Regions from separate parts of the Blautia sp. AM29-29 genome, predicted to be linked through region 4. Evidence: riboswitches for the same ligand, from Rfam matches in the RefSeq annotation. Region 4 holds a riboswitch; each other region holds the start of a gene.

Region 1 (5,147 bases), on a different contig from region 4:
ACAGATCCGCAAGGATATTCGTGTTTTAAGAAAACTGCACCCTGCAGATTCCGAAGACTCGCAGAAGAATCATCTGAAAGAAATTCCGGTTCATGAACAGCAGGAGTGGGATTTTGAATCTATACATCAGAAGACAGGGGAAAGGCGCTGGTTTCATAATATTGCAATGGGAAGTGAGGTAAACGGGGAAAAGAAATATATTCTGGTTATGTCAGACCGTACCTCTGACTGGAAAATGAACCAGGCTCTTTCTGAGGCAGTCCATGCGGCAGAGACTGCAAATAGGGCGAAGAGTATTTTTCTTTCCAATATGTCTCATGATATTCGGACACCAATGAATGCGATTATTGGATTTACGACACTGGCTGTAAGTAATATTGATGACAAAAATAGGGTTCAGGATTATCTGGGCAAAATTCTTTCTTCCAGTAAGCATTTGCTTTCACTGATCAATGATATATTGGATATGAGCCGGATTGAGAGCGGAAAGATCCATCTGGAAGAAACAGAAGTCTGTCTGTCGGATGTGCTTCATGATCTGAAGACGATCATCAGTGGACAGATTCATGCGAAGCAGCTGGAGCTTTATATGGATGCCATGGATGTTACGAATGAGGATGTCTATTGTGACAAACTGCGGCTGAACCAGATACTGCTGAATCTTTTGTCAAATGCGGTTAAGTTTACTCCGGCAGGCGGAACCGTTTCTGTCCGTCTCAGACAGTACCCGGGAAAAGCAAAAGGCAGCGAACTGTATGAATTTCGGGTAAAGGATAACGGAATTGGAATGAGTCAGGAATTTGTACAGAAGATCTTTTCTCCTTTTGAGCGAGAGCGGACTTCTACAGTCAGCAGGACTCAGGGTACGGGACTTGGAATGGCCATTACCAAGAACATCGTGGATATGATGGGCGGTACTATTGAGGTTCAGACAGAGCAGGACAAGGGCACCGAGTTTATAGTCCGTCTGCCATTTCGGACTCAGCCTGAGCATCATTGCATAGAGAAGATTTCGGAACTAGAGGGTCTTAAGGCATTGGTTGTAGACGATGACTTTAACACCTGTGACAGTGTAACAAAGATGCTTGTAAAGGTTGGAATGCGTTCGGAATGGACAGTCTCGGGTAAAGAGGCTGTTCTCCGTGCACGACAGTCAATGGAGCTGGGGGATGCATTTCATGCTTATATCATCGATTGGCTTCTGCCGGATATGAATGGAATTGAAGTTACACGTCAGATCCGGAGTCTTGATGACAATACGCCGATCATTATTCTGACTGCATACGACTGGTCAGATATCGAAACAGAAGCCAGAACTGCAGGAGTGACTGCATTCTGCGCGAAACCTCTGTTTATGTCAGATATCAGAGAGACTCTGATGGCTGCCATCGGTCAGAAACAGGCCCGGGCAGAGGATAAGATTCTTCCGGCAGCAGATTTAGATTTCAGAGGCAGGCGTATACTTCTTGTGGAAGATAATGAACTGAACAGTGAAATTGCAGTGGAAATTCTGAAAGCATATGGATTCCTGGTTGATACAGCAGAAAATGGAGCAGAGGCAGTGGAGAAAATTAAAAATTCAACACCGGAGGATTATGATCTGGTACTGATGGATGTGCAGATGCCTGTAATGAATGGATATGAGGCTACCAGGCAGATTCGTGCGCTTACTGATCCGGCACTGTCGGGAATTACCATTCTTGCCATGACTGCTAATGCTTTTGATGAGGACAGAAAGAAAGTTCTGGAATGCGGTATGGATGGATTCTTATCCAAGCCAATAATTATTGAAGAATTGATTGATACGTTACAAAAGAATCTGGATTAGGCGCCTGGAACATCATAAAACCCACAAGGTAGAAGAGGGAAATGGAAATCAGGCAATCAGGAGCCTTCCAGGTGCATGGGAAAAGCAGACAGGAAACAGAGGCTGTGTATCGGAGAAACTGTATCAGCTTTGTGATACAATGGTTGCACCGGAATATCGTCCGCTGATACGTCCATTTCGGGTGTTTCTACACTTTCAGCCAGATTGAAGACGGAAGAATGTATTTATACAGAATACAGGATGTGTGATGGCAGCTGGCACAGGATGCTTTTTATTGTAAAAAAGCGGGATGAGTCTGGAAATGTAACCCATGTTTTATGAAAATCCGGCAGTGCAGGCGAAGGTGAATGAGCAGGTAACAGTAATGTCCATGCTTCGTGGACTTCGGAAGTAGAAGAACAGTTCGAGTATATGTATCGGCTGTTCTTTTTTGTTTTTGCACATTAATACGACAATGTTTTTCTTGTATACAGTAAAGCGCTATAGTATAATAAAACTAGTTTTTTTACATACGTTTAAAAGCTATAATAAGGAAATCGGCAAACCAGATGAAAGTCTGGGACGCAAAGCTACAGGGCCTTTAAAATGGCAGCCAGCTGCATGAAATGATGTGCACTGTCTGTCTGACAGTGTTTTTTTGTGGTGTTATTTCATAGGCGTAACTATAATAATTTTACTGGGAGAGAGAAAAATATGAAAATAAATAAATCAGTATTGCAAAGGGGTATCATTTTAGTATTGTGCAGCTGCATCCTTTTTTCAATCTGTCCGGTTTATGCTTTTGCAGCAGAAAATCAGAAAGAGAGAGTTGTCAGGATTGGTGTACCGGATGATACATATGATAAGATAAATGAAAATGGAAAAAGAAGCGGATACGGCTATGAATATCTGCAGAAAATCGCAGGTTATACCGGGTGGAACTATGAATATGTAGATTGTACATGGGAAAATTGTTTTGACAAATTAAAAAATGATGAGCTGGATATGATAGAAGGAATCTCTTATACGGAGGAACGGGCAGAGACTATGCTTTTTTCCGCTATTCCAATGGGAGACGAAAGATATTATGTCTACGTAAAACCCGATCATACAGACATCTCATCCTCTGACACTGCATCTTTCAATGGGAAAAAGATTGGGGTGCTTATGGGTTACCTGTCGGAAATGGTATTGAACGAGTGGGAAAAGAAATATGATCTGCATACACAGCATGTCAATGTTTCAAATAATGAAGATGCTTTGAAGAAAATTGCAGACGGAGAAATTGACGTTTTTGTATCGTTAGAGGATTCCCGTCTGGGTGGGTACGGAATGGTGGCCTTAACGAATCTCGGAAGTTCAAAAATATATTTTGCGATTGGCCAGAGTCATTCTGATTTAAAGACAGAGCTGGATAATGCTATGAGAAGGATCACAGATGATGATCCTTATTATGCAGATGAACTGCATAAGCAGTTTCTGTCAGTGGCCAGTGTATATTTTCTGACGGGAGAAGAACAAAAATGGCTGTCAGAGCATGGAGAAATCAAAATCGGTTATTTGATAAACGATGGCGGGGTCAGTACTCTTGATACAGAAACCGGAAAAGTGAGCGGCCTGATCACGGATTACATCCAGCTTGCACAAAACTGCCTGAAAGGGCAGACTTTGAAATTTAATATCAAGGGGTATGATTCACAAGAGGATATGCAAAAAGCGTTGCATGATGGAGAAATTGATATGATTTTTCATGTGATGCAAAATACGAATGCTGCCGAAGACCTGGGCTATGATCTGACAGATACTGTCTGGAAGTATAATATGGCGGCTGTAACGGTTAAAAAGAGTTTTGATGAAAATGCTGAAAATACGGTTGCGATACCAAGAGAAGAGAGTGATTTGAAGTCTTATGTTTCCTATAATTATCCACAGTGGCATGTGAAGGAATATGCTACCTGGATGCAAAAAAGGCTGTATATAATGGAAAAGCAGACTGCATGATTATGGCCTCAGGCAAGCTGAAACAATATTCCGATGATAATAAACTGTACAGTGTTTTTCTGGAAAAGTACGGTATGGTGTCGTTTGCAGTCAGACGTGGAAACAGCATGCTGCTGTCTGTCCTGAATAAGACGATAAAAACAATGTCTGCTTCAAAATTCTCCAATGCTGTGTATATGTATGACAGTAATCTGAAGAAAGTTACGGTAAAGGAGTTTATAAGGGACAATTTCTGGAGTTTTATGTTGCTTGTTGTATCTGTTTTTTTGATCGTGCTGATACTGATACTTGGATTCCTCCGAAAAGCCAGAATTGCAGAGAAAAAGGCAAAAGAGGCACAGCAGCAGGCAGAAAAGGCGAACAGTGCAAAGACACATTTTTTGAGACAGATGAGCCACGATATCCGGACACCTTTAAATGGAATTATTGGGATGATCAATATATCAGAGCGTTATTATGGCGATAAAGAAAGATTATATGAATGTAAAGCAAAGGTAATGGAATCCATGGACTATCTGCAGTCCCTTCTAAATAATGCTCTGGATATCGGAAAAGTAGAATCTGGAACATTACAGTTGGTAAACAAGCCATTTGATCTGGTTGCAATGCTCGTAAAACAGATTTCGATTATTGAGACAAATGCAAAGGAGTATGGTATCCGCTTTGAAGGCGGAGCTTCCATGAGTACTTTTCATCACAGATATGTTATTGGCAGTGAGGAATATCTAAACCGTCTTCTTATGAATCTTGCCGGAAATGCCGTTAAATATAACCGAAGAGGTGGTAAAGTAAGCCTGTATTTCAATGAGATTTCAAGTGATGACAAGACGGCAGTTTTTGAATTTGTATGTTCCGATACGGGACTTGGTATGAGCGAAGAATTTCAGAAACATGCATTTGAATCCTATGCCCGGAAAGGAAAAGAAACAACGAATGGATATAGTGGTGCCGGACTTGGACTTTCTATTGTAAAAGATATTGTGGACAGGATGAATGGAACAATCAAACTGGAAAGTAAAGAAAATGTAGGTACAACGTTTACCGTTACGATACCACTTGAGATTGATCATAATGCTGAGAAGGAACAGCAAAAAAAAGTGGAAAAGCCTGATCTGTCGGGGAAGAGTGTATTATTAGTTGAGGATAATGAGCTAAATCTGGAAATTGCAAAAATGCTGCTGGAAGATGAAAAAATGGTTGTGACTACGGCAGAAAATGGCAAGGAGGCTGTGGATATTGTTTCTCAGTCAGTTCCAGGCAGATTTGATTTTATTTTTATGGATATTATGATGCCGGTAATGGATGGATTAGAAGCAGCCAGACAGATAAGAACATTGAA
Region 2 (8,316 bases), on a different contig from region 4:
TGCGCGTTTTCCTTCGGCTTCCAGTATCTTTTTCCGTTTCATTGCCTGCTCCTGGATTTTTCGGATCTGGGTTCCTTCTTCGCCGGTGAAGCGTCGTTTCGGATAATTCTGTGCTTCGCGGGCCAGTTTTTTTTCCAGTAAATCCACGACTTTCGCGTGGCGGCTCGTATGCAGCAGTTTTGCGATCTGTTTTGCGAGGAGTTTTCCCTGCCATTTTTCATAAAGTGCAAGATACCACAGCAGCACTTTATCGCCTGCCTCCGATGCCAGTTTTTTCATCTCCGTAATTGCCTCTTCCGTCGCTTCCCACCACGGGCATGACGGTACGAGATACTGATCCGGCACGGCCGGGTAGCAGCAGAAATTGAGCGGCGGGAAATTGGCCAGCGATGCCAGACGCATTTCTTCCTCGGTGCAGAACGCCTCGCCGAGGTATTCCAGCTTGTCCCGCAGGATCGCAATACGGAACTCAATCTGCCGCAGATACTCGTATCCGTCCACCCAGAAATGACCCGTTTTTCCGTAATCAAACAGATGCACTTCCAGTGAAAGGCGGCTGAAAAACAGCGTGCACACCGTCTCTTTCTGCCGCACGATCAGAACGTACTGCTCCCCGTCTTTTTCCAGTGCGGCATCTATTTCTCCCTCGTATTCCTTCTGATACGTTCCCGTCAGCTCCGCGTCATGAAAAACGAGAAAGCTCTCTGCCGCATCGTTCATCAGATAGACAAGCCAGATCTCCTTTTCTCCTCCCCCGTACCGCTCACCCGGAAGCAGCAGCTCGAACTGCCCCTGCGAAAGAAGCACATCCAGCCTTTCCAGTTCCTCGGTCCATGTGATATTTTCTGCAATTTCCATTCCGTGATTCTCCCCTGTTTTCTTTTACTTCCTATGATACACCATAAAAAGGCTCCACTGCAATCCAAAGCAGTAGAGCCCCTTCTCCAAATTTTTCTGTTATTAATCCGTCCCGTTATCCGGCACATGCCGTCCGCACTTTCTCGTCCAGCGTCGTCTGAATCTCTTTTAAATTCACCGGTTTCGGAATATGCCCGCGTCCGCGCACCGCTTGCGGTCCGTTGCAAAAGTATTTGCTGTCATCGCAAAAATCGGAACATCATTGTCCTCACGCACACTGTTTCGAATTTTTTTCGTCGCCTCGATGCCATCCATCACCGGCATCTGCATATCCATGAAGATCGCAAAATAGCTTCCCGGATCCGACGCTTCAAACTGATCCACGGCCTTGGAACCATTCTCCGCCCAGTCCACGACAAGGCCGAGGCTTCCGAGCAGCTCCGTCGCAACCTCTGCATTCAGTGCATTATCCTCCGCAAGCAGAACAGCAGCACACCTGCAATCAGTGCCACCAGATACAGCGGGTGGTCAAACAGATACGCCACGATGGTCGGTGTCTCCACGTTCATGCTCGTAAATGCGGTGATCGCCGGATGGCGGGAAAATGCAAACTCCTCCTCTCGTATTTTCTTTTCGCAGGCAATAAAAAAGCACCATAGATTCTCCTACCGTGCATTTCAGTCATTTCTCCCTATTTATTTTATAAGAAATGTTCCATATTTACGCAGCTGGCTGCCATTTTACAGGCCTTGTAGCTTTGCGTCACAGCCTTTCGACTGCTTTGCCGAGATTCTTTTTTTATTTTAATTCATTGCTGTAAGACTCTCTTCTCCTTTCCCATCGGAATATGATATAATGACCTCTGGATTTTGGCAGATTACTGTTTTTAACATTGGAGGTGTACGATGAAATACAGACTCATGACAGAAAACGATTTAGAATATGTTGTCGAAAAAAATAATGAATACTACAACAATGTCGAAGGCTGCTGGACCTATGAAAAAGCCTATAAGAGAATTTATCAGGTACTCACAATGGAAAATTCCTGAAGTAAACTGCAGAATCGCAAGTATGTGTTTCGTCTTGAAAAAGCAGCAAAAATATAGTATAATATTTTTGTTGCTGACCTGGCTGAAACATTTATAATTTTTGTTTCTGTAGCTCAGTAGGATAGAGTGTCCGCCTCCTAAGAGAAAGCCGAGGCATTCCCCAAAGGGAAAAAATGAAAAACAACTTTCAGTTCGAATCTATTCTGAAAAATGCTAATGGTGACAACAAAGCATTCCCCAAATGGGGAAATGTTCTAATGTTACCGAATCAAAAAAATCTGTAGATTGACAACTCGAAAAAGAGTTGATAATCTTATATATGGCCGAAGGGAAAAATCCCAGAAACCCAGTAAAATCAAGGGGTTGCGGCATGTGTCGTCATAGCTCAGCTGGATAGAGCACTCGCCTCCTAAGCGAGGGGTCGGAGGTTCAAATCCTCTTGGCGACGGGCTTCAAAGCGTTCGAAAATGTTAGCTGGATTAGCTGACAACGAACGCTTTTGTTATTTTCAAATCACGTTCGTGACACAAAATTCCATTCAAAATGATCAATTTCCAGCTAACGCAATCCGATTTTTGTTAGCTGACAGCTAATCAAAATTACCGGTTTGCAAACATGGGTTTTAGAAAGTCCAGCTAACATTTGGGTTCCGCTCTGTTGTCACCCCTTATTCGGGGATGTAAATCAGAGAAAAGGCGGGAAAAGAAACAATCTCTCCCAAACCTGCAAACATGAATTAGCTGAAACAGTATTCAATTCTATTAGCTACAGCTAATGGTCAAACAGCAATGTCTGTTTGGAACTTTACTATCTATAAAAGTTCCAGGCAGGCATTTTTTATTTCCTGAATCCCGGAGGAAAGGAGTCAAGATGACTAAACCAAACAGACAATCAGAAGAAAACGAAGAAAGAATCATAGAAATTGAGATTGAGCGTCTTCGATCGTTCAAAGAGCATCCGTTTCAGGTGAAAGATGATAAGGAAATGTTTCTTCTGCAGGAAAGCATTGAGAAGTATGGAATATTAAATCCGCTGATCGTCAGACCGGTACCGGATGGATACTATGAGATCATATCCGGTCACAGAAGAAAACATGCTGCGGAGAAACTGGGATACCGTAAAGTACCGGTAATCATCCGGGTATTAAGTGAAGATGATTCCATCTTGAGCATGGTAGATTCCAATCTTCACAGAGAAAGGATCAGCTACAGTGAAAAAGCTTTTGCTTACAAACTGAAGAATGACGTATTAAAAAGAAAAAGTGGTCGAAAAAAAAGCCAAGTTGACCACAAAACACCAAGAAAGCGGGCAATAGAAATCATCAGTGAAGATTGTGGTGATAGCCCAAAACAAGTGCAGCGTTATATCTCACTGACAAAACTGATACCGGAAATGTTGCAGAAACTGGATGATGAGATCATTTCTTTTTGTCCGGCTGTAGAGATAGCAGCATTAAGTGAAAAAGAGCAAAAGGAATTGCTTGTAGCAATGGAGTATGCACAGGCGATCCCATCACTCTCACAGGCACAGAGGATCCGGCAACTGAGTAAAGAAAAACAGTTGTCACTGGAAAAGATGGAAGAAATCATGTGTGAAGTGAAAAAGGGTGAGATCACAAGAGTGGCATTCACAAACGAGCAGTTACACAAGTATTTTCCAAATTCCTATACACCGGCGATGATGAAACGGGAAATACTGGCACTGTTGAAATTATGGAAAAAAGAATCATGGGAAAGTTAAAGGAGGAAGAAATCATGAGTAAAGTTATATCCGTAGTAAACCAGAAAGGTGGCGTCGGAAAGACCACCACAACCGTAAATGTAGGCATTGGACTGGCAAGAGAAGGTAAGAAAGTGTTGCTGATCGACGCGGATCCACAGGGAAGTTTAACCGCAAGTCTTGGATATGAGGAACCGGATGATCTTCGCATCACACTGGCAACGATTATGATGGATGTCATTAACGAAGAAGAAATCTCTCTGGAAGATGGTATCTTACATCACCAGGAAAATGTAGATCTACTTCCGGCAAATATTGAGCTTTCTGCCCTGGAAGTAACGATGGGAAATGTTATGAGCAGAGAAATGATCATGAAGGAATATATCGATGCGATAAGAGGCCGATACGATTATATCCTGATCGACTGTATGCCAAGTCTTGGTATGATGACAATCAATGCACTGGTCTCTTCCGATTCCGTGCTGATACCTGTACAGGCCGCATATCTGCCGGTGAAAGGACTTCAGCAGCTGATCAAGACCATTCTTACAGTAAAGAAAAGGCTGAACCGGAAACTGGCGATTGAGGGCATTCTGTTGACTATGGTTGATTTCAGAACCAATTACGCAAGGGACATTGCATCGAGAGTACATACAACATACGGAAGCCAGATAGAAGTATTTGAAAATGTGATTCCGATGTCTGTAAAAGCAGCTGAGACCAGTGCAGAGGGAAAAAGCATCTACATGCACTGCCCGAAAGGAAAAGTTGCCGAAGCATATAAAAACTTAACACAGGAGGTTTTGAAAAATGAAAAATAGAAGTGGCGAAAAGATTAAACTGGCAAGCATTGATGAACTGCTTGGTGTGGTAAATGAAGAATCTGCAATGGAGATAGAGATTAGTAAGATCCATCCGTTTAAAAATCATCCGTTCAAGGTGCTGGATGATGAAAAGATGCAGGATCTGGTTGAAAGTGTAAGGATCAATGGAGTACTGACACCGGTACTGCTTCGAATGGATGATAATGAAGAATATGAAATGGTATCCGGTCACAGAAGAATGCATGCAGCACAGCTTGCAGGACTTACAACTATTCCGGCAATCGTAAGAGAATTATCGGATGATGATGCCATTGTGGCTATGGTGGATGCTAACATTCAGCGAGAGGAATTGTTGCCGAGTGAGAAAGCATTTGCTTATAAGATGAAACTAGAGGCAATGAAAAGACAGGGAGTTAGAACAGATTTAACTTTGTCTCAAAATGAGACGAAGTTGAGATCTGATGAAGTCTTGAGCAAGCAAGTTGGGGAAAGTAGAGCTCAGGTTCAAAGATTTGTACGATTAACAGAACTTATTCCGGAACTTCTTGATCTGGTAGATAACAAGAAGCTTCAGTTTACGGTTGCTGTCAATATCTCCTACATCGATAAGGAAGTACAGGGATGGATCTACGAATATATCAGCGACACCGGATTCATCAAACCAAAACAGATTGCAGCACTCAGAAATCAGCTGAATGATGGACCAATCAATCAGATTCAGATGTTATCGATTTTCAATAACTGTGTGATGGCAAAGAAAGTATCCCGGTCTCTTACTTTCTCAGAAAAGAAACTGACAAAGTATTTTCCGGATGATTATACAGCCAAAGATATGGAGCAGGTGATTGAATCATTATTAGAAAAGTGGATGCAGGAACAGTCCTGTTAAGGAGAGAAAAAGCTAAGAAAACAATGTCAAAGAAGTTTAAAAAGAGGACTTCTTAGCAGAAAATGAAAGGAGGAAATTATGGAGAAAAAAATGACATTTAATTATTTTTACGGTACCGAAGCTGATCAGTTCAGCTTCTACCGCATACCAAAAGCATTATTTACAGACAGCTATTTTAAAGATTTATCAAGCGATGCTAAAATTTTATATGGACTGATGTTGGATCGAATGTCTCTTTCCATCAAAAATCAGTGGTTTGACGACAAAAACAGAGCATATATCTACTTTTCCATCGAAGATATCATGGAATTACTGAACTGTGGCAGAAATAAAGCCATCAAATCCATGAGAGAGCTGGATGACGAAACAGGAATTGGTCTGATTGAGAAACGCAGGCAGGGATTTGGAAAGGTGAATGTTATCTACGTAAAAACCTTTATGCCTGAGAAAACAGATGAGAAAAAATTTGGAGAGGAATTAGAGAAGTTTAAAAAACAAACTTCTGTGAAAAATGAAGAGCCTGCAGAAGTTTACAATTTAAACTTCATGAAGTCCCAAAATCAAACTTCTAGAAGTCCCGAAAACAAACTTCAAGAAGTTTACATTTCAAACCCTAATAATACTAATCTTAGTGATACTGAAATGAATGATAATAAATCTAATCCTATCATATCTGTGGATGAGAAAAGATTTGATAGCGATAACCGCTCTGAGGATTATCAGGCTTATGAAAACCTTGTCAAAGAGACCATTGATTATGAATCACTGGAAGTAACCCATCATGACGATATGCGACAGGTAGATGAAATCGTGAACCTGATCGTAGAAACTGTGATGTGTAAAAATGACAAGATATTGATTGCCAGCAACTGGTATCCGGCATCACTGGTGAAGAAAAAATTTCTGATGCTGACCTATTCACATATCGAGTATGTCTTACACTGTATGCGTGGTAACACCACCAAAGTGAAGAACATCAAGAAATATTTATTAGCATCCCTGTTTAATGCACCGTCTACGATGAACGGGTATTATCAGGCAGAGGTGAACCATGATATGCCAGGACTGGTAAGATAGGAGGTGCACATGTTTATTTTAAAACTTGCTGGGAAAATATTATTACTGCCGGTATGGCTGATCCTTTTTGTGATCGGACTGGCAGTAAAGATGACAGTACAGACTTATGCGGTTGTCAGAGGGATCCTTGGGTTTATATTCACTTTGTTGATTATAGCGACTGCATACTGTTACCATGACTGGGTACAGGTTGCATTTCTGTTTTCGCTGAGTGTAATTCTGTATCTGATCCTTTTTGCAGGAGTGTTCGTAGATACTGTACTGGACATGACAAGAGAACGCATTATTGATTTTATTATATCGTGAGGAGGATATGAAAATGAGCGAAAACAATGATTATATTCAGTTACCACCACTTAAAAAAGACACACCGTCCGATGTGGTAGCATTTATGTGGGAGTACATAAAAGTACCGGAGGATTCAAGAGAAAAAGTTAAGAATCTGCTTAAAGATGCAAATGAAAATGGCGTAAAATTAAGTCATCAGGCACCAACACTGTATGATGTTGTCCCAAAAGAAGAAATTACTGAATTTGAAGAGCTTATGCGCAAAACCATAGCTGACATTGTATCAGAAGCCAGTAGCATTGCCTGTTGGGTGTATGTGCAGAAATATGTGAAACAGAAAACTCTTGACGAAATGCTACAAGAATTGCCAGGAGCAGGCCAGTTTATCATTGTCATGGATACCTGGTTCGAAAGACTGATGGCGGAATAATGGATGCTATGATAGAATAAAGAAAACGATTTGAAGTGCAAATCGGAATTTATAAAGGAGAATATTGATGAAACTATTTTTATGTTCGCATTTTTCAAGTGTAGGAAGTCTGATAAAGGAAGAAATTGAAAATAAGAAAGTCGCATTTATTCCAACAGCTTCGCTGCGTGAAGGCTACACCGGTTATGTCGGCTCGGCTCGAAAATTATTCAAAAAGTTGGGAGCAATCGTAACTGAAATTGATATTTCAACGGAGGCTTATTCAACGATACAGTCTGTTTTTGAAGATGCAGATGTGATATATTTTACCGGCGGAAATTCTTTTTTTCTTATGGACCGGCTCCGTAAAACGGGAACTGATGGGCTGCTGAAAAAGGAATTGGCAAATGGAAAATTGATGATCGGCGAGTCGGCAGGTGCAATTATATGCGCTCCAAGCATCCAATATATCCAGCAAATGGATAAAAAGCCGGAGGACTACTCACAAGAAGATGATGCAGGGCTTGATTTGATTGATTTCTATGTTCTTCCGCATTATCTTACATCACCATTTAAGAAAGTTACCAAGAAAATAATGACTGAGTTTTCGGATTTGAATCTATGCCCAATTAACAACCGTCAGGGAATTGTAATTGATGGTGAAGGTTCAAGGGTTATTTGCAAAGACTAATTTGAAAAATCCTTTTTTTGAAACTGGCAAATCGGAAGCTGAGGAGATAGACTATTGAGAACATATGAGAATAAAGACGAGCTTAAAAACGAGATAAATAAAAGCTTTGCAAAGTATATTTCAGAATTTAATGATATTCCGGAGCATTTAAAAGATAAGAGAATTGATGAGGTCGATCGAACTCCGGCAGAAAATCTTGCTTATCAGGTTGGCTGGACAACTCTTGTTATTAAATGGGAATCAGACGAAAGAAAGGGTATTCCTGTCAATACTCCTTCGGATAATTTTAAGTGGAATCAGCTTGGCGAATTATATCAATGGTTTACAGATACATATGCTCAGCTGTCACTGCAAGAATTGAAAGACAGATTGAATGAGAATATCAACTCTATTTATGCAATGATTGATTCTCTGAGTGATGAAGAATTATTTAAACCACATACGAGAAAATGGGCTGACGAAGCAACTAAAACAGCTGTCTGGGAAGTATACAAATTCATACATGTTAATAC
Region 3 (8,316 bases), on a different contig from region 4:
GGATTTCGCTTTCACCAGAGATATTCTGCAGATTTTCACCCTAAATATGGAGGTAAGTCAGGTTCTTATTTGTCAGTTCTCTCAGCATCTGATCAGACTGATGAAAAACTTCCGTCAGATGAGAAACACTTTCCTCATAAATAGATTTCGACATAAACTTATAATATCGGAAAACAGCCAGAACAACTCCTATAAAGAGAAGAAGAAAGGCAACTATTCTCAATCCTTTTTTCCTGACAGGTTTCTTTCTATTTCTATTAGAATTCTTAACATCCATTCTTCTCACCTCAGGGTTATGTAATCTTCAGCTTCTGCAAGAACGGCATTGCCACCTGAAACATATGCTGTCCAGGTATCTTTCACAGAGGTAGCTTCTCCATCAAATATCATATTTTCATCTACAGGATAAGTTTCCATATGCTGCGGTGTGGCAAGACAGGTCACCGTGAAAGCATCCTCATCCCGAACTGCCTTTCCATCCTTTGTAACTTTACTTAATGTATAGCCATCTTCCGTTTCATTAATTTCCACAGAAATACCACTAACCACTGGCAAAGAACCACGGTTAAACGGAATAAATCCTCCCTCATAGCCTTCTACAAAGTTTTTGATCATTTCTTTCAGCTCAGCCCCACTCATCTTGCTGCTGTAAGCCGCCAGACCATTTGGCATGATCATGTCACCTGCCATTTTTTCTGTGTAGCCGGCTTTCAGCACATTTCCCGTAAAGCTGTTTCCGGTTACGATCAGCACATCTGACCCATAGATGCCACGTAGCGTGTTTGCCATAACAGAATATGCTGCATTTCCTCCACTGCTGTGGAAACGGTTGGAATACGACTTCTGTGAATCCAGCACGATATCCTCAGAAGCAGTTTCTTCCTCAAGAAGCTGAGAATTAAATGACTGGTATGCCTGCCCTGCATCGTATTCTCCTAAGATCATCTTCGAAACCACATCCTTGGAAACAGAGAAAAAGTCATTTGACGCAATACGGATATACATATGGTTTTCTTCGATCACAGGTTTTATATCTTTCAGATATTCCGTAAGCTGCATATCCACCTCCTGACTGTAGCTTAACAGATCCTGTCCATCATAAACAATCCTGTTCTGCGCATCCTCTGAAAACATTGTATCCAGTACCTCCATTGCTTTCTTTCTGCGTGTTTCATCCTTTGTCAGATCACGGTTTAAGGCCACCTGGAAATATGGCGTAGTCATAATCCACTTTTCACCGTTCTCCTGAAAGAATGGCAGGAATGTTGTGTTAATGCCCGATCCTGGAACATTTTTACACCGGAAGAACTGCCAAAGTACATGGCAAGCTTGCTACTTTTGTACATCTCAACAATATCATCATAATCCATATTCAGATCTTCCTGACTAAGCCCTGTATCCTGAATAAACTGTTCCATACGTTCAAAAGCCTCTGGCCAGACGGTATCGTCCAGACCTTCTCTCTTTGTATTTTCCGGGTCACTGTAGACCGTCCGCCACTTGCGTCCTTCCACAGAAGACAACTCTGATATAGACAGACCCTGCAGTGTTTCCATACAGGTATAATCATAAGAATAGTCTGCCGTAAATCCACGAACACCCACTTTGTCAAATGCCTGGCAGGCGGAAACAAAACTCTCGTAATCTGTTGGCAACGGGATACCATACTTTGCAAAAAGATCTTCGTTCACTACAAAACCATGTGCATCCGCACACACAGGAAGCCAGTTTACGCTTCCATCCTCGTTCCTGAAATTGCTAAGGTAGGTATCATAGACAGCACCTGCCGCATTGGTTGTGGAAAGGTCCATCAGACTGTCTTTCAGGGGACTTGCATCATGCAGGGAAAAACGACAGCAGGTTATAATATCCGGCAATCCACCGTTTTCATCAAGAAACTTATAGAAATCCAGATCATTATTCCCTACTACAAATTCAACATTGATATCCGGGAGCTGTTCCTGGATGTATGGTGCATATTTTTCATACAGGTTTGTGTTCCATAAATACACCGTGATGGTTTCTTCGTCTTCTTTTTTTGCACTCTTCTCGCCACATCCTGACAAAAGTGATAAAGAGGTCACCATCACTAAACATACAGACAAAACCTTGCTCCATCTTTTCTTTTTCATTACAAGTCCCCCTAATAAAATTTATTATTGTCACGTCTATGAAATAACACCACAAAAAAGCACTGTCAGACAGACAGTGCACCTCATTTTATGCAACTGGCTGCCATTTTACAGGCCCTGTAGCTTTGCGTCCCAGACTTTCATCTGGTTTGCCGATTTCCATATTATAGCTTTAATACTTATGCAAAAAACTGGTTTTATTATACTATAGCACTCTACTGTACACAAGAAAAACATTACCGTTTTAACGCCAAAAAATAAAAAAAGAACAGCCGATACATATACTCGAACTGTTCTTCTACTTCCGAAGTCCACGCAGCATTGACATTACTGTTTCCTGCTCATTTGTACTCAGATCGTTCCATATCCCTAGAACTTCTTTCTGTTTTTCTGTCAGATTCTCTGAATTACCTTCCTGAAAAAACTGCGATAATGTCACGCCCAAAGCTGCACATATTTTTTCAAGTGTGATCAGCGACGGCAGGTTTTCCTGCGCCATGATTCTTCCCAGTGACGACTGGGAAATTCCTGACAGCTGCGATAATCTATATTTAGTGTCTGCTGATTAAGTTGCAAACACTTCTCTTGTTTCCTTTTTTTCTTCAGCTCAGGAAGTTTTCAATAATGACGTTTTCCGCCTCCGCTTCCGTCATGCCGAGCGTTCTGAGTTTCAACAGCTGCTCGTCATTGATCCGTCCGATCGCCGCCTCGTGGATGATTGCCGCATCCACATGTTTTGCCTGGATCTCCGGAATAGATCCGACCTGTGCGTGATCCATGATGATAGAATCGCACTGGATATGGGCGTGGCATTTGTTTTTGCCGACTGCCTTCGGATGGAAGACCTGGGAGGAATTGCCCTTTCCGACAGAACGTGAAATAATCTGTGCGGAAGAACCGCTTCCGTTCATACATACTTCAATATCCGACTCTGCCTTCTGGTCACCGTCTGTCATCAGACGTTCGAGCACGAACAGTTTGGAGTTTGCATCCATCACAACATTCGTCGTACGAATTGTTGAGTCAACGCCCTTAATCTGTACGGTATCCAGCGTAAAAACGGAATTTTCTCCGATTTCAATATTTGTCACCGGGTTCAGAATCCGCTGTCCCGTTCCGTTTCCCTCTCCGTAATGCTTTTCCTCGTAGCGCACGTTGGCATTTTTTCCTACATGGAACGTATGGATACCGTCGTGCCGGCTGTCGTTGCAGCCGCCGTTGTGAATGCCGCAGCCCGCTACAATCGTAACATCGGCGCCGTCCGCAACGTAGAAATCATTGTAAACAAGATCCGTCATACCGGAAACGCTGACGACAACCGGGATAAATACTTTTTCGCCTTTTGTCTCGCCGTCAATCAAAATATCAATGCCCGGCTTATCCTCTTTTTTGCGGATTTTGATATGTTCACTGTCACCATGGCAGAGCGGAATGCCGTTCTGGCGGAGATTGTATGCCCCTTTCTGCTCAAATCCCTCGCTGATCTGATTTAATACGCCCTGGGTTGTCTCATCTACCTGTACCATCAGCATGTGCCTCCTTCCTGGCCGCACATCCGGCCTGTTTTCTGCTGGAACAGGGTCGGCAGTACGTCTTCCTTTGTACCGTATTCTTTCACCTGGCCGTCCTCGATCACCATGATCTTGTCTGCCATCTGGATAATGCGTTCCTGATGGGAAATGAGAATCAGACATTCTTTTTTCTCTTTGTGGATTTCTTCAAACCGCCTGATCAGCATGGAAAAGCTCCACAGGTCAATGCCGGCCTCCGGCTCATCGAAAATGCTGACCTTATGCGGTTTTGCAAGCACCGTTGCGATCTCCAGACGCTTCATCTCTCCTCCCGAGAGCGTACCGTCCATCTGACGGTTCAGGTAATCGGCAGAGCAGAGTCCGACGGCGGAGAGGAGTTTACAGCTCTCGGCTTCCGTCAGTTCTTTTCCGGCTGCCAGCGACAGCATTTTTTTCACCGTCATTCCTTTAAAACGCGGCGGCTGCTGGAATGCATAGCCGATGCCGGCGTTTGCACGGTGGTCAATATCATAACCGGTAATATTTTCCTCATCCAGGAAGATTTCTCCGCCATTGGCGTCCTCAATTCCTGCAAGCACTTTGGCCAGCGTTGATTTTCCGCCACCGTTCGGTCCTGTAATCACCAGCATTTCCCCGTCCTTTACCTCAAAACTGATGTGGTTGACGAGGCAGCGTTTTCTTCCCTCTTCGTTTACTTCAAAGGTAAGATTGTCTACTTTCAGCATATTTGCACCTCTTTTGTTTTCACTCTTTGCAGGGATAATCCCCCTTTCAAAAACTCTACTCCTTCTCCTAAAATCTGTCAATTATTTGTTGTGGTTTTGAGAGACTCTTTTGTTTTATGCAGTGATTTTTCCCGTAACATTTTCTTTTCCTGCATTCTTTTTCGTTTCTTCTGGATCGCATGCTGTGTTTGCGGTATAATGAGGGTAATATTTCATCGGGAGGTTATCGTATGCGTGTACTTATTACAGGAACCAGCTCCGGAATCGGAAAGGCGATTGCGGAGAAATTTTTAAAAGAAGGCTTTGATGTTACCGGATTTGACCGGAAGGAGGCTTCCATCAGCCAGGATTCGTATACTCATTTCTGCCTTGATATCCGCGACAGGGAACAGTATCCGGCGCTTGCGCCTTTCGATATTGTCATCAACAACGCCGGTGTGCAGAACGAGGATGATATTGATATCAATTTAAAGGGAACCATCGCAATCACAGAGGCGTATGGCATTCATGACACCATCCGCGCCGTCCTTATGATCGGCTCGGCCAGCGGCCATACCGGAGCTGAGTTTCCGGAATACACGGCAAGCAAGGGCGGTGTGCTCGCCTACACGAAAAACGTGGCACTCCGCATTGCACCGTATGGCGGAACGTGCAACAGCCTTGATTTCGGCGGCGTACTGACCGAGTTGAATCTGCCTGTCACAGAAGACCAAAAGCTCTGGGATCAGATCATGGATCTGACACCGCTGAAACGGTGGATGACCGTCGAGGAAACGGCGGACTGGGCGTATTTTATGACCGTGACGAACCGGTTCTGCACGGGACAGAATATTCTGATCGACGGACTTGAGGCGGGAAACGCACACTTTGTGTGGCCGGATGAATGATTTGTTAATTTCCTGTACAAGCAAAAAACAGATTCCCTGCACGGAAGCTTTTGGGGCTTTTCCGCTGCCGGGCTGCCTGTTTCTTTTCATTTCTTTTCTTACGCTTTTTCAAACACCAGAATTTTCTCTGCGAATTTGTGGATGATCGGCATCCACATCACCAGCTTGTAGATGGGATTCAGCGTTTCCATACCGCGGGCGATGTTGTCGTCTTTTACTTTTCGGAAACCGGCGGCAATGTCGCCCAGGTCTGCAAAGCTGTTCGCACCCCAGGTAAACGTCGCGCCCGTCGCCTGAATAGATTTTTCGATGTTTTCTTTCTTTACAAAGTACGGGCACAGCGTTTCCATGCAGACGTAGGCATTGTCGAAATGATCGCGGATGATGGCGAGCATCATTCTGACCTCATCCGCTTTCATGTACATGGTCAGACCTTCGATAATGAAAAGCATTTTGCCCCACACTTTTACCTGATCGGCCCATGCCGGGTCGAGCACGGAACACGCAATCGTGGAAACGCGGCCGGATTCCTGATAGATCGAATCGCGCACCTCAATCGTCTCCGGCAGATCGAGATTGTACCAGGTAATTTTTCCATTATCCATGCGGTAAAAACGAGTGTCCAGACCACAGTCGATGTTGACGACGGTACAATCCGGGTTTTTTCGGATAAAGTCGCTGACCAGCTCATCAAACACAACACTCCGCGCTACGATTCCGCCGCTCATTGCTGTGTCCTTTTTCGCATTGCTGAAATCATAGTCGATGCGGTCAATCAGCTCTTCTGCTTTGGTGTCGCGGAACTTGTTTTTCGGATTTCTGCTGTGCATGGCACGGGCGTAGAAGCACTGCAGCATCGTCTCGGCAGTTCCGTTCAGTTTTGGTTTTATTTTTTCATTGCTCATTCTGGGTGATCTCCCTTCCATTTCACCGGTTCCGTCCCGGTCTTATTTTATTTCGGATTTTCCACCTTGTCCCCCACGAACCAGTAATCACAGACCTCACCGCTGCCTGCCAGTGTATGGTCACGGTAGAGCTTCGCGTGCATCAGGGCTGCTGTCTTGTAATCAATGTCGCACATAATCGGCAGCACTTCCAGATAGCCCTCTTTTCGGGCGAGGGTGTTCAGGGGACATTGGGTGAAGTGGTAATAAAAACCGTCCTGATGCTTCGTCTCATCAAAATGAAAATCCCACGAATACGCCTTATACTGCGGATGTGCTTCCAGCCAGGCGGCATCCTTATGCATCATCTTCGCAATCCGCGCCATGCCGCTCTTCTTATTCGCATTAATCATCAGGCCCATGGCTTTCAGAAACGGGAAGGACATCATCTCCTCTGAGATTGTACGCAGTTCATCCACAGAAATCTGTCTGTCCGACGCATCCCAGAGCGCAAGAAAAATGAGGCCTTCATAGAGATTCGACGCCATCGGGTTGTCCTTTCCGATATCATCGGCGCGGCGAAGCATGTCGCGGTAGATCTGGTTAGTCTTGCGGAGAAGCTCTGCGGTCTCCTCTTTTCCGTAGCGTTTTAGCAGACTTTTCTTTATTAAAGGAGTCAGCATATTCCAGTATTTACTGGTGTATTCCATCATAGGCAGGTACCTCCATCTTACTTTTATTAGGATTCACTAACTTGTAGGTGTAAAATTGCCGCCTACAATGTTGAAAAATAGGCGGAATTTTACTTTTCATTATGAGGTTATTATATCACACTTTTTATTACTTTGTTTTAAAATCGCAAAAATTTCTTGACTATAATTCAGCCTTCCTTTATTATAGAAATTAAGAAATGGGTTTTTTGTCGTGTACAGCCTTAGGGCTCAATCGGGTTGCTCGTTTCTTTTTTTATTTTCGTAAGTTTTCTTTTCCATACAAATGAATTTTGATTTTAACCTGGCAGATTTCTTTAAAATACCAATCCACAATAGAGTAGAAGCGTTTTTATCCTTCCATTTTTCTTATATTCTCAGTTGTTTTGCATATTCAAAAGAAATATTATCTCTTGGTAAAGTCCTCTCATACGCCTGCTCTTTATGCATAAATGATACAATTTCATTTTTTGACATCCGACCAAGTTTTTCTATTACAACATCCAGAATTTTAATATCTTCCCCTGACAATGCAGAAAATTTCTGTTCCCCTTTTAAAGAAAAATGATACGCATTTGTCTCTCCCATATCTACTTCTTCGCATGGCACATCTTTCAAATTAATAATTGAATTATGTCCCACCGGAACAGCCCCCATTGGCAATGCCTGGTACACCAATCCAGTAATAGCAAATCCTCTTTTTTGGTAAGATAATGCATCTGCATACCACATAAGCTTCATCAACTTGACTTTATAAAGATTCGTAACTTTTTTGGATGCGGCCAGATATCGGATCACATCAACAACTTTATTCAGAGACAATTTTGTATTTCCCTGCGCACTTGTATTTCCCTGAAATTTTACATAGCTCGCTTCGATTGCTTTTTTTAAATAAAGATCCTGATCTTCTTCATATAAGGACGTTGCTTTATTTAAATACTTTTCATAAGCACTCTCAGATAAATCGCTCTTTGCATCATCCAGCAGTGTCAAAAACCATTCTGGATCCTGATCTATCTTTTTCAAAATAGTATCGTGCGCTTTATCCTGGACCTGATGACTTTCATATCTGGTAATTGTTTTGCCGCCCCATCCAAGCAACGTGCATAAATCACTCTGGCTAATTCCATATTTCTCCCGAATGCTCCGAATCTGTCCCGATGTCAAAAGTCCTTCTTTTTCTCGATAGGCATCTTTCAGATGTATATCATTTTCCTGTATCTGCTCCTCATCCATATAGAATTCTTCAGCTGCATCACAATAAAAATAGGTCGCTTTATAAGCAACTTTCACATTCTTAAATGTCATCTGCTCCTCAACAAGAACTGTTTTCACTTCATGCTCTTCCATGCAACATGTGCACAAACGTTTTTCACTTTTTATAATTTTCATATGCATGAAAACACCTCCTACCTCCTATAGGGAAACATTTCTGCTGTAAATGGT
Region 4 (8,316 bases):
TTATACTTCTTATCGTCTTTTCCAGCACCTTCATCTCAACCGGTTTTGAAACATGTGCATTCATGCCAGCCGCAAGGGAATGCTGAATGTCTTCTGAAAATGCATTGGCAGTCATGGCAATAATCGGAATCGTTTTTGCCAGTTTATGGGAACTTTTGCGGATTGCCTTCGTTGCCTCATAACCATTCATAACAGGCATCTGCACATCCATCAGGATCATGTCATAATCACCTGGAGCAGACTGCTCAAATGCTTTCAAAATCTCTTCGCCATTTTCACAGATGGTACATTCCGCACCTTCAATCTTTAACAGTTCCGTCAGGATCTCTGCGTTCAGCTCATTATCCTCTGCACACAGGAATCTCATTCCTTGAAGGATATTACCATCCTGCTCATCTGTTTCTTCTTGTGCCGCCAGAGCAACCGTTCTATCCTCTGCAATTTTCAGATCCAAGAGAACCTCAAAACAGCTTCCCTGTCCCAATTCACTCTCCACATCAATGGTACCTCCCATTGCCTCAACCAGATTCTTAGTAATCGCCATTCCAAGTCCTGTTCCCTGTATTTTATTTGTAAGGGAACTTTCCGCACGGGTAAACGCATCAAAAATTGTATCCTTGAAATCTGCCGACATTCCCATACCATTATCGCTAACTAAGAAACGGTACTTTGCATAGACAGATGACTTTGTCTCACATTCTTCTACAAAGAACTGAATTTTCCCACCTTCCTGGGTATACTTCACTGCATTGGAAAGCAGGTTGCTGAAAATCTGCATCAGGTGAACCTGATCCCCATTCACCCACTCATGCTGAATATTTTCTTTTATGATTGTAAGGGTCTGCTGCTTTTCATATATTTGAGTATGAAATATAGTGTTAAGTTCCTGTACAAGATCCAGAATAGAAAAGTCAGAATATTTGAAGACTGTTTTTCCTGCCTCAATCTTGCTCATATCCAGAACGTCATTGATAATTCCCAACAGATGCTGTGATGAAATATCTATTTTATCTGCATACTCTATAACTTTTGCTTTATTACCTGCATCATGTCTGATCAAAGATGTGATACCAATGATTGCATTCATAGGTGTGCGAATATCATGTGACATATTAGACAGGAAATCCGTTTTCGCCTTATTTGCATTTTCAGCTGTCTGTAAAGCCTCTGTTGCAACGTTCTTTGCCTTTTTCAGTTTTTGATTGACTACTTCCATTTCCTTCATTGTTTGTAAATGAAGTTCATTATTTCTTTTTTCATATTCTGCTTTTTGATCTGCAAGACTAAGTCTGGAAATACTGTAGAATAATCCGGCAAAAAGTAAAAGTATAAAACCTGCCATGAGTATTGTTGTAAACAACACCGTTTTCTGGTAATCCATCAGCACATTGTCCACAACTCCCTTGGCCACAATGCACACCAAAATGGTGTTGTTGCTTTCTATCGGACAATACCCCAGATAATAAGGGTTCTGTTTTCCCAAAAGTGCAACTCCGGATTCTCTGTTATCAAACTTCTTTTTGAACAAATCAGCCTCTTCTTCTGTAATAGCCTGTTCCCCTTTTAAATGTTTTAACAAAGAATAATTACGCAGGTATTTATCTCCACTCTGGTTCGTATACGTAATATTTCCGTCATGATCCAGCATGAACAAATATGCTTTTCCATGATAACCTTTCAATTTTAACATGGAATCCAGTTTCGAATGATCATACACAGTTCCAATTGCCGTATAAGTTTCTCCATTGATCGTGTATTCCTGACATGGAATCGCAACCAGATAACCGTCTTTTTTCTTCTGATCATAATCAAGACGCACCAGTTTTCCAATATTGTATCCGTTCTTTAAGTCCAGCAGAAGTTTACTTGGCATATCAATCCGCATTTTTGTTCCACCTGCTGATATTGCCTGACCATTTTCCTGAAGGAATATAAGAGTACTTTCCGATTCTTTTTCCCATGCTTCAAAGAAATTTTTGTTCGTATCCGTTTCAAGAGACAGTTCCCTCTCATGAAGTAAGAATTCCTCAACCAACTGCAGCTGGCTGTAGTATCCACTCACCTGAAGATCATAGGTCTGCTGTATCTGTTCAACAACAGCTCCCATACTGCTTTTTCCATTTTCGCTGATATACTTATTAGACTTACTTATAAGATACTTGATACAAACTAAGCTTAAAAGAATCATAAGTAGTATAAGCAACAGCCTTGTTATTTTTTTTCTTTTGTTTACCTTTTGTTCTATCTCCACTTTTACTGTTCAACCTCTATATAATCTTCCGGTGCTGACGGCTGCTGTCCATTTGACATTGCTTCGGTCCATGCACTTGATAATGTTGTATCTTTAAGCTGCTCAATCTCACATTTCAGATTTATTTTTTTCAAAACAGACATTGTGGTGTCTGTAAGAAGAATCGAGTATTCCTTTTTTTTGTCTATTTTCTTATCATTAACTGTTAAGTCCTTTAACGAAAATCCACTTTCCTCTTGATTGACGATCATTTTCATACCGGATGCAATTGGTAATTCGTATTTATTGGTTACGTAAAAATTCTCATCAGCATCAGCAAGATAATTTTCCACGAGTTCATAAACCTGTTTACCATTGATTTTTGCAACATATAATGGTGTATCTGAACTCTTCGCTGTCATCATGCCAACCCGGCTGCTGGTGCATTCTCCTTTGTACATAGAAGAAGTGAAATAATATGGTGCCAGAGCCAGCTGTGCATCATTTTCTTCTCTGATCGTAGTTAAAATGGAAGATGCTGCATCACGGCCATTTCTATCGTTCAGTGAAATGGAATATTCATTTTCAAAATTCACCGTTGCTTTTTCTTCTGGATCTTTACGATTCATTACACTGCGAAAAGTATCATAAGCCTGTATTTCATCCATTTCCCCTGACAGTAATCCGTGAACAGCCTCAAGACTTGCATCAAATGATTTTTGAGCGGAATATCGGATATAAACAGCATTATGATTAATTTCCTCTTCCAGTCCAGGCACATCCTGCATCATGGTTGGAACATCTGTATTCAATGAAATAACACCGCTTCCATCCGCAATCAGCTTTTGCCCCTCTTCTGAAATCATACAATCCAGCACATCCAGCGCAGTATCCAGTTTCTCCCGATCTTTTTCCAGGTTTTTGTTAAATGCAATGTTTAAGGACGGAGTCATGTACACATAGGATTCATCCGATGTCTGTGAAAAGTAAGGAATACGGATCAGCTCCGCATCCATCTGTTTCTGCAGCTGCTGCATAACCGTCGGATGTCCATGAAACATTGCTGATTTTCCTTCGACAAACATCTGGGTTCCTGTATTGATATCAATATTGATATCTTCTTTACCAAAATGCGAGTCCTTAAGAAACTGACTGGTTTCTGAAAAAATACGTTTCCATAATACATCATCAAACTTTACTTCATCCGCTGCAGTCTCTGCACCGTTTCGCCATTCAATACCATCCAGGCTTGTAAACTCACCGATTGCTGCAGCCTGGATGATTTCATTATTAGACCAGTCTTCACCAAGATCCATGGAATACGGTTTTATGCCATTATCATAAAACTGCTGACATGCCTGTACATATTCCTCATAATTTTCTGGAATCTTTACGCCATACTGATCAAACAGTGTTTTGTTGGCAATGATCGTCTGCGGAATACCACAGATTGGCAGCCACTGGATTTCATCCTCCGCATTCTTATAATATTGCACCGCATAAGAATAATACTTGGAAACAACATCATAAGAAGCAAAATCCATAAGATAAGGCTGTAAGTCCTGTGCATCTGTTCCAGAAAATCGACGTACTGTTATAATATCCGGTAATTCATCATGTTCTTTAAAATAACTGTATAAATCGGTATCATTGTTACCTATAATAAATTCAATATCCTGATCTGGAAACTGTTCATGGATATAGGGTGCAATATTTTTCATCAAACGATTTTCCCACAGATAAACGGTAAGATGATCATCATTTATAGATACTTCTTTCTTTGACTGTCCACATCCAGACAAGACAGCAGATGCTACAAGTACACCTGACACCACTGCTATCAGACAACGTTTTGCCTTTTTCATACTTTTATTTTCCTCATTCTTTCCTGATAAAATCATTATTGTTACGTCTATGAAATAACACCGTAAAAAAGCACCGTCAGACAGACAGTGCACCTCATTTTATGCAACTGGCTGCCATTTTAAAGGCCCTGTAGCTTTGCGTCCCAGACTTTCATCTGGTTTGCCAATTTCCTTATTATAGCTTTAATCTTATGTAAAAAACTGATTTTATTATACTTTAGTGTTCTACTATACACAAGAAAAAAATTAACATTTTAACGTTCAAAAACAAAAAAAGAACAGCCGATACATATACTCGAACTGTTCTCTTACTTCCGAAGTCCACGCAGCATTGACATTACTGTTTCCTGCTCATTTGTACTCAGATCATTCCATATCCCTAGAACTTCTTTCTGTTTTTCTGTCAGATTCTCTGAATTATCTTCTCGAAAAAACTGCGATAATGTCACGCCCAAAGCTACACATATTTTTTCAAGTGTGATCAGCGACGGCAGGTTTTCCTGCTCTGGTTCATATGGTACTTACAATTCCACGTTGTATGTGATAAACTATTATTGTCCATTTAGACTACCTTTACAATCCTTTTTACAGCAAGTATACTTATTATATCGAAAAAATAATATGAAAATATCTGCAGAAATTATTAAGATATTGCCAAAACATAGAAAACAAATCACGGAGATAACAGAAACCACACTTCCCATCAGACAGATCGTCCTGCAGACCGGCTTCAGCCAGCAGTCCTATTTCGGAAAATGTTTCCGTGAAAAAATGAACTGCTCCCCACGGGAATACCGCAAGAACAGAACCGAATGCCGCTTTGTATAAAATGGCATCCGGTTCTGTTCTTTTTATTTCGCTGCGGCACTTGCCCAAAACGCTCTATTTCTTCCCGCAACCCATTTATTTTCTTTCACACAGTAGCTTCCTCTTAAACGAATATCTTCTGAAGAACTTCCGACCTCTACTGCATATCGTCCTTTTTCCACTTTCCAGTGCATATCAATGTCCAGAAAAGCCATTTGATCCGTTTTCACCTCAAAGCATACCGTTTTCTTTTCGCCCTTTCGCAGGTGAATGCGCTTAAAACCTGCCAGTTCTTTTACTGGTCTTGTCAGGCTGGCATATTCATCTCGTAAATAAAGCTGGACAACCTCATCTCCTTCACAGCTTCCCGTGTTCTCAACAGCGCAGGAGATCTGAACCGTATCTGCTGCCTTTTCATTTCCCATCGAGATATGTAAATCCGAATATGTAAATGTTGTATACGACAGTCCGTATCCAAAATAATATCTCGGTCTGTGCGGCATATTCACATAATTGGCAAAACCGATACTGCCGCTCTGATCCCAGGAGGAACCATATGGATGATTGTAATAAACCGGAAGCTGTCCCACTCCATAAGCAACGGTAACCGGAAGTTTTCCTCCCGGATTATATATTCCGGTTAAAATATCAACTACTGCTTCTGCTCCTGTTTCTGATGGACTCCATGCTTCCAGAATAGCATCTAAATATTCCTCTGCAGCATCACTGGAAATCGGTCTTCCATCAAAGTGAACGCCAACCAATGGTTTTCCAAGCTGCGCAGCCTTGCGAATAAATGCATCCTGACATTTTGGAAGGTTAATATCAGTACTGTCAATTCCTTCTCCCATTGATGCCATGGAACACGTTCCGTGCTTACCGCCAAGCGTCAGTATCACAATGTCTGCCTGCTTTGCTGCCTGCAGCGCTTCTTCAAAATGACTTTCGTCGTTTCCTGCAATCGGATAGCCATATGCATATAAAATCTCACTTTCCGGAAAGCGGATTTGGAATTCTTCATACAGATTTCTGCATTGCGGTTTCTGTCTTTTCAGGATCTGATCAAACTGCTCTGTCTCATCAGACTGAATATTGGTTCCCGGAACCGTAATAATCTCATCTGCATCTGCCTGTACAACTCCGCTTACACCTGCAATAGAATTGGCAATCGCATAGGTAGACTCCATCATACACATATGTGTGTATCCACCAAACATTTTTCTGGCATACCCGGCATGCGGTCCGATCACCGCGATTTTTTTCCCTTTTGCCGCAATCGGCAATACGCCGTCATTTTTCAGCAGTACCATGGATTCTCTGGCCGACCGCAGGGAAGTGTTCCTGTCTGCTTCCTGCATTACAAGAGCATGAAGCTCTTTTCCTTCCAGCGCATAGGGATTTTCAAATAAGCCCATTCTGAATTTTCCCTCCAGAACCCGCAAAACCGCTGTATCCAAAATATGGATATCCAGTTTTCCACTTGAAAACATCTCTTTTAATTTCTCATTATAGCCAGTACAGGACGGCATCTCGATATCCATTCCCGCATGAAGACACATCGCACCGGCTTCTTCAAATGTTTCTCCAATATGATGTACACTATGCGCATTTCCCACTGCACCGTAATCGCTGATGCACATGCCGTCAAATCCCATTTTTTCCCGAAGCAGTTTCGTAAGCATGTTATGAGAAGCAGATACATCTTCTCCATTCACAGCGCAATAACAAGGCATAATACCTTTCAGATCTGACTCTGTGATTGCTGCCTGGAAAGGTTTTGCAAACACTTCTTCTAAAAGTCGCGTCGGCGTTTCGCTGTGTGTTCCATGAATTCCACCCTGCGAATTATGAAAAGCCACAAAATGTTTTGCCACACTTTCTGCTTTTCTTGAAGCAACTGTATTCTTTTGTATTCCTTTCGTATACGCTGCCCCCATCGCACTTACAAGGGAAGCATCTTCTCCATAACTTTCTCCAAAACGGCCCATACGCGGATCTCTTGCCACATCCAGAACCGGTGCCAGTATATGGGTAATACCACAGGCCGTTTCCTGTCTGCTCACAATTTCTGCAATCTGTTCTTCCAGCTTGGGATCAAAGCTTGCTCCCCTGCCAATCCCAGACGGAAAACTGGTGGAGTCCTGAATGAAGGCCCCGCACAATCCTTCCATATGAAAGATTGCCGGTATTTGATGGGCACTGTTTTCCATCACAATCTTCTGCACTTTTCTCTGCCATGCAGCCACTTCATCAAGTGTCTCCATCCTGCGCATTTCCAGCGTGCTTACTTCTCCCATTCCGTATTTTGTCTCCTGCTGAATTTTTTCAAAGTTATAGGCATCCTGATCAAAAGGAAAAACACAGTTAATCTGTGCCATCTTTTCGTCAAGGCTCATTTCTTTGAGCAGAAGAGAGGCTCTTTCTTTGGCACCCAGTGTATGATCCCTATATGATTTCATTTAAATACGCTCCCCTTTCTCAAATAACTTCAGAACATGTAACAATCTTGCAACACTCCTTTCCAGATCTTTTCTGGTAATCCGTCTCTCCTGATAGGCCTGCAAAATCTGCCGGATCACCGGCGGGCCACCCGGCATCACGATATCATTTCCCGCTGCCACAGCATCGCCGCCATCTGCGACAATATCCATATCGCCCCAGTCAGTAACGACAACACCATCAAAGTTCCATTCTTCCCGTAAAATATGCGTACACAAATCTCGATTTCCAGCTGCAAGAACCCCATTAATTTTATTAAACGATGTCATAATAAAAGATACTCCGGCATCTCGAACCAACATTTCAAAAGGTTTCAGATAAAGTTCCCGCAATGCACGTTCCGTAAGGATGGAATCTACCGCATCGTACCGCTTCTTCGCACTTCCTCTTCGATACGTTTCCTGTTCATTCACGGCAAAATGTTTGGGGCAGACGCGGACAGGATGATTTTCCTGAACGCCCTTTGTAATCTGGACCGCACAGATTCCGGTCAGATAAGGATCCTCCGAAAAATATTCAAAATTTCGCCCGCAAAGCGGATTCCGGTGCAGATTGACTGCTGGTGCCAGCCATACGTCAACCGCTTTCTTTTCGCACTCTGCGCCAACCGCATTTCCAAACGCTTCCCACAGTTCTTTATTGAATGCGCAGGAAATCAGCATAGCCGTTGGCCAGGCCCCCGTTCCCACACCTGCCGGTCCATCTTTATAAAAAATGGAATGAATACCTTTTTCTGGCATAGCCGGGGAGACATATCCTTTTGCTCCGACTGGATGATCGTTTTTGGTCAGTGGATTTCCCTGACCATCCAATATAGTTTCCGGCTGTTCCTGTTTGCTGAACGCTGCAAATGGAATCCCAGGTCCATACCCCACACACAATGCAGCCAGCTGTTCGATACTGAAATTTTTTACT

The links. Region 4 has a riboswitch for cyclic di-GMP ahead of DW769_RS13705 (ABC transporter substrate-binding protein). Riboswitches for the same ligand answer to the same signal wherever they lie in the genome.
Region 1: it holds a riboswitch for cyclic di-GMP, as region 4 does, so the genes downstream of both, DW769_RS02545 (transporter substrate-binding domain-containing protein) here and DW769_RS13705 (ABC transporter substrate-binding protein) in region 4, are expected to answer to the same signal.
Region 2: it holds a riboswitch for cyclic di-GMP, as region 4 does, so the genes downstream of both, DW769_RS10705 (response regulator) here and DW769_RS13705 (ABC transporter substrate-binding protein) in region 4, are expected to answer to the same signal.
Region 3: it holds a riboswitch for cyclic di-GMP, as region 4 does, so the genes downstream of both, DW769_RS16735 (ABC transporter substrate-binding protein) here and DW769_RS13705 (ABC transporter substrate-binding protein) in region 4, are expected to answer to the same signal.

What each region holds. Positions count from the first base shown of each region.
Region 1 covers NZ_QUJD01000002.1:185,591-190,737, reverse strand. The annotation lists partial or broken gene DW769_RS02550 (response regulator) at 1-1,828, shown strand, start outside; cyclic di-GMP riboswitch class I at 2,357-2,432, shown strand; gene DW769_RS02545 (transporter substrate-binding domain-containing protein) at 2,522-3,808, shown strand; gene DW769_RS02540 (response regulator) at 3,985-5,147, shown strand, end outside.
Region 2 covers NZ_QUJD01000013.1:74,108-82,423, forward strand. The annotation lists gene DW769_RS10700 (DUF3878 family protein) at 1-858, opposite strand, end outside; gene DW769_RS10705 (response regulator) at 1,033-1,341, opposite strand; cyclic di-GMP riboswitch class I at 1,579-1,654, opposite strand; gene DW769_RS16435 (hypothetical protein) at 1,764-1,907, shown strand; tRNA gene DW769_RS10710 (tRNA-Arg) at 2,282-2,355, shown strand; gene DW769_RS10720 (ParB/RepB/Spo0J family partition protein) at 2,682-3,647, shown strand; gene DW769_RS10725 (ParA family protein) at 3,662-4,447, shown strand; gene DW769_RS10730 (ParB/RepB/Spo0J family partition protein) at 4,437-5,339, shown strand; gene DW769_RS10735 (DUF6017 domain-containing protein) at 5,418-6,416, shown strand; gene DW769_RS10740 (hypothetical protein) at 6,426-6,722, shown strand; gene DW769_RS10745 (hypothetical protein) at 6,730-7,134, shown strand; gene DW769_RS10750 (Type 1 glutamine amidotransferase-like domain-containing protein) at 7,202-7,804, shown strand; gene DW769_RS10755 (ClbS/DfsB family four-helix bundle protein) at 7,859-8,316, shown strand, end outside.
Region 3 covers NZ_QUJD01000002.1:191,582-199,897, forward strand. The annotation lists partial or broken gene DW769_RS02550 (response regulator) at 1-277, opposite strand, end outside; gene DW769_RS16730 (hypothetical protein) at 283-1,224, opposite strand; gene DW769_RS16735 (ABC transporter substrate-binding protein) at 1,221-2,132, opposite strand; cyclic di-GMP riboswitch class I at 2,221-2,296, opposite strand; partial or broken gene DW769_RS02560 (helix-turn-helix domain-containing protein) at 2,431-2,676, opposite strand; gene DW769_RS02565 (SufB/SufD family protein) at 2,735-3,658, opposite strand; gene DW769_RS02570 (ABC transporter ATP-binding protein) at 3,658-4,389, opposite strand; gene DW769_RS02575 (SDR family NAD(P)-dependent oxidoreductase) at 4,620-5,276, shown strand; gene DW769_RS02580 (class I SAM-dependent methyltransferase) at 5,375-6,181, opposite strand; gene DW769_RS02585 (L-2-amino-thiazoline-4-carboxylic acid hydrolase) at 6,229-6,873, opposite strand; gene DW769_RS02590 (type II TA system antitoxin MqsA family protein) at 7,240-8,262, opposite strand.
Region 4 covers NZ_QUJD01000020.1:44,218-52,533, reverse strand. The annotation lists gene DW769_RS13710 (ATP-binding protein) at 1-2,188, opposite strand, end outside; gene DW769_RS13705 (ABC transporter substrate-binding protein) at 2,254-4,095, opposite strand; cyclic di-GMP riboswitch class I at 4,195-4,270, opposite strand; gene DW769_RS17450 (helix-turn-helix domain-containing protein) at 4,717-4,923, shown strand; gene DW769_RS13690 (glycoside hydrolase family 3 N-terminal domain-containing protein) at 4,947-7,361, opposite strand; gene DW769_RS13685 (glycoside hydrolase family 3 protein) at 7,362-8,316, opposite strand, start outside.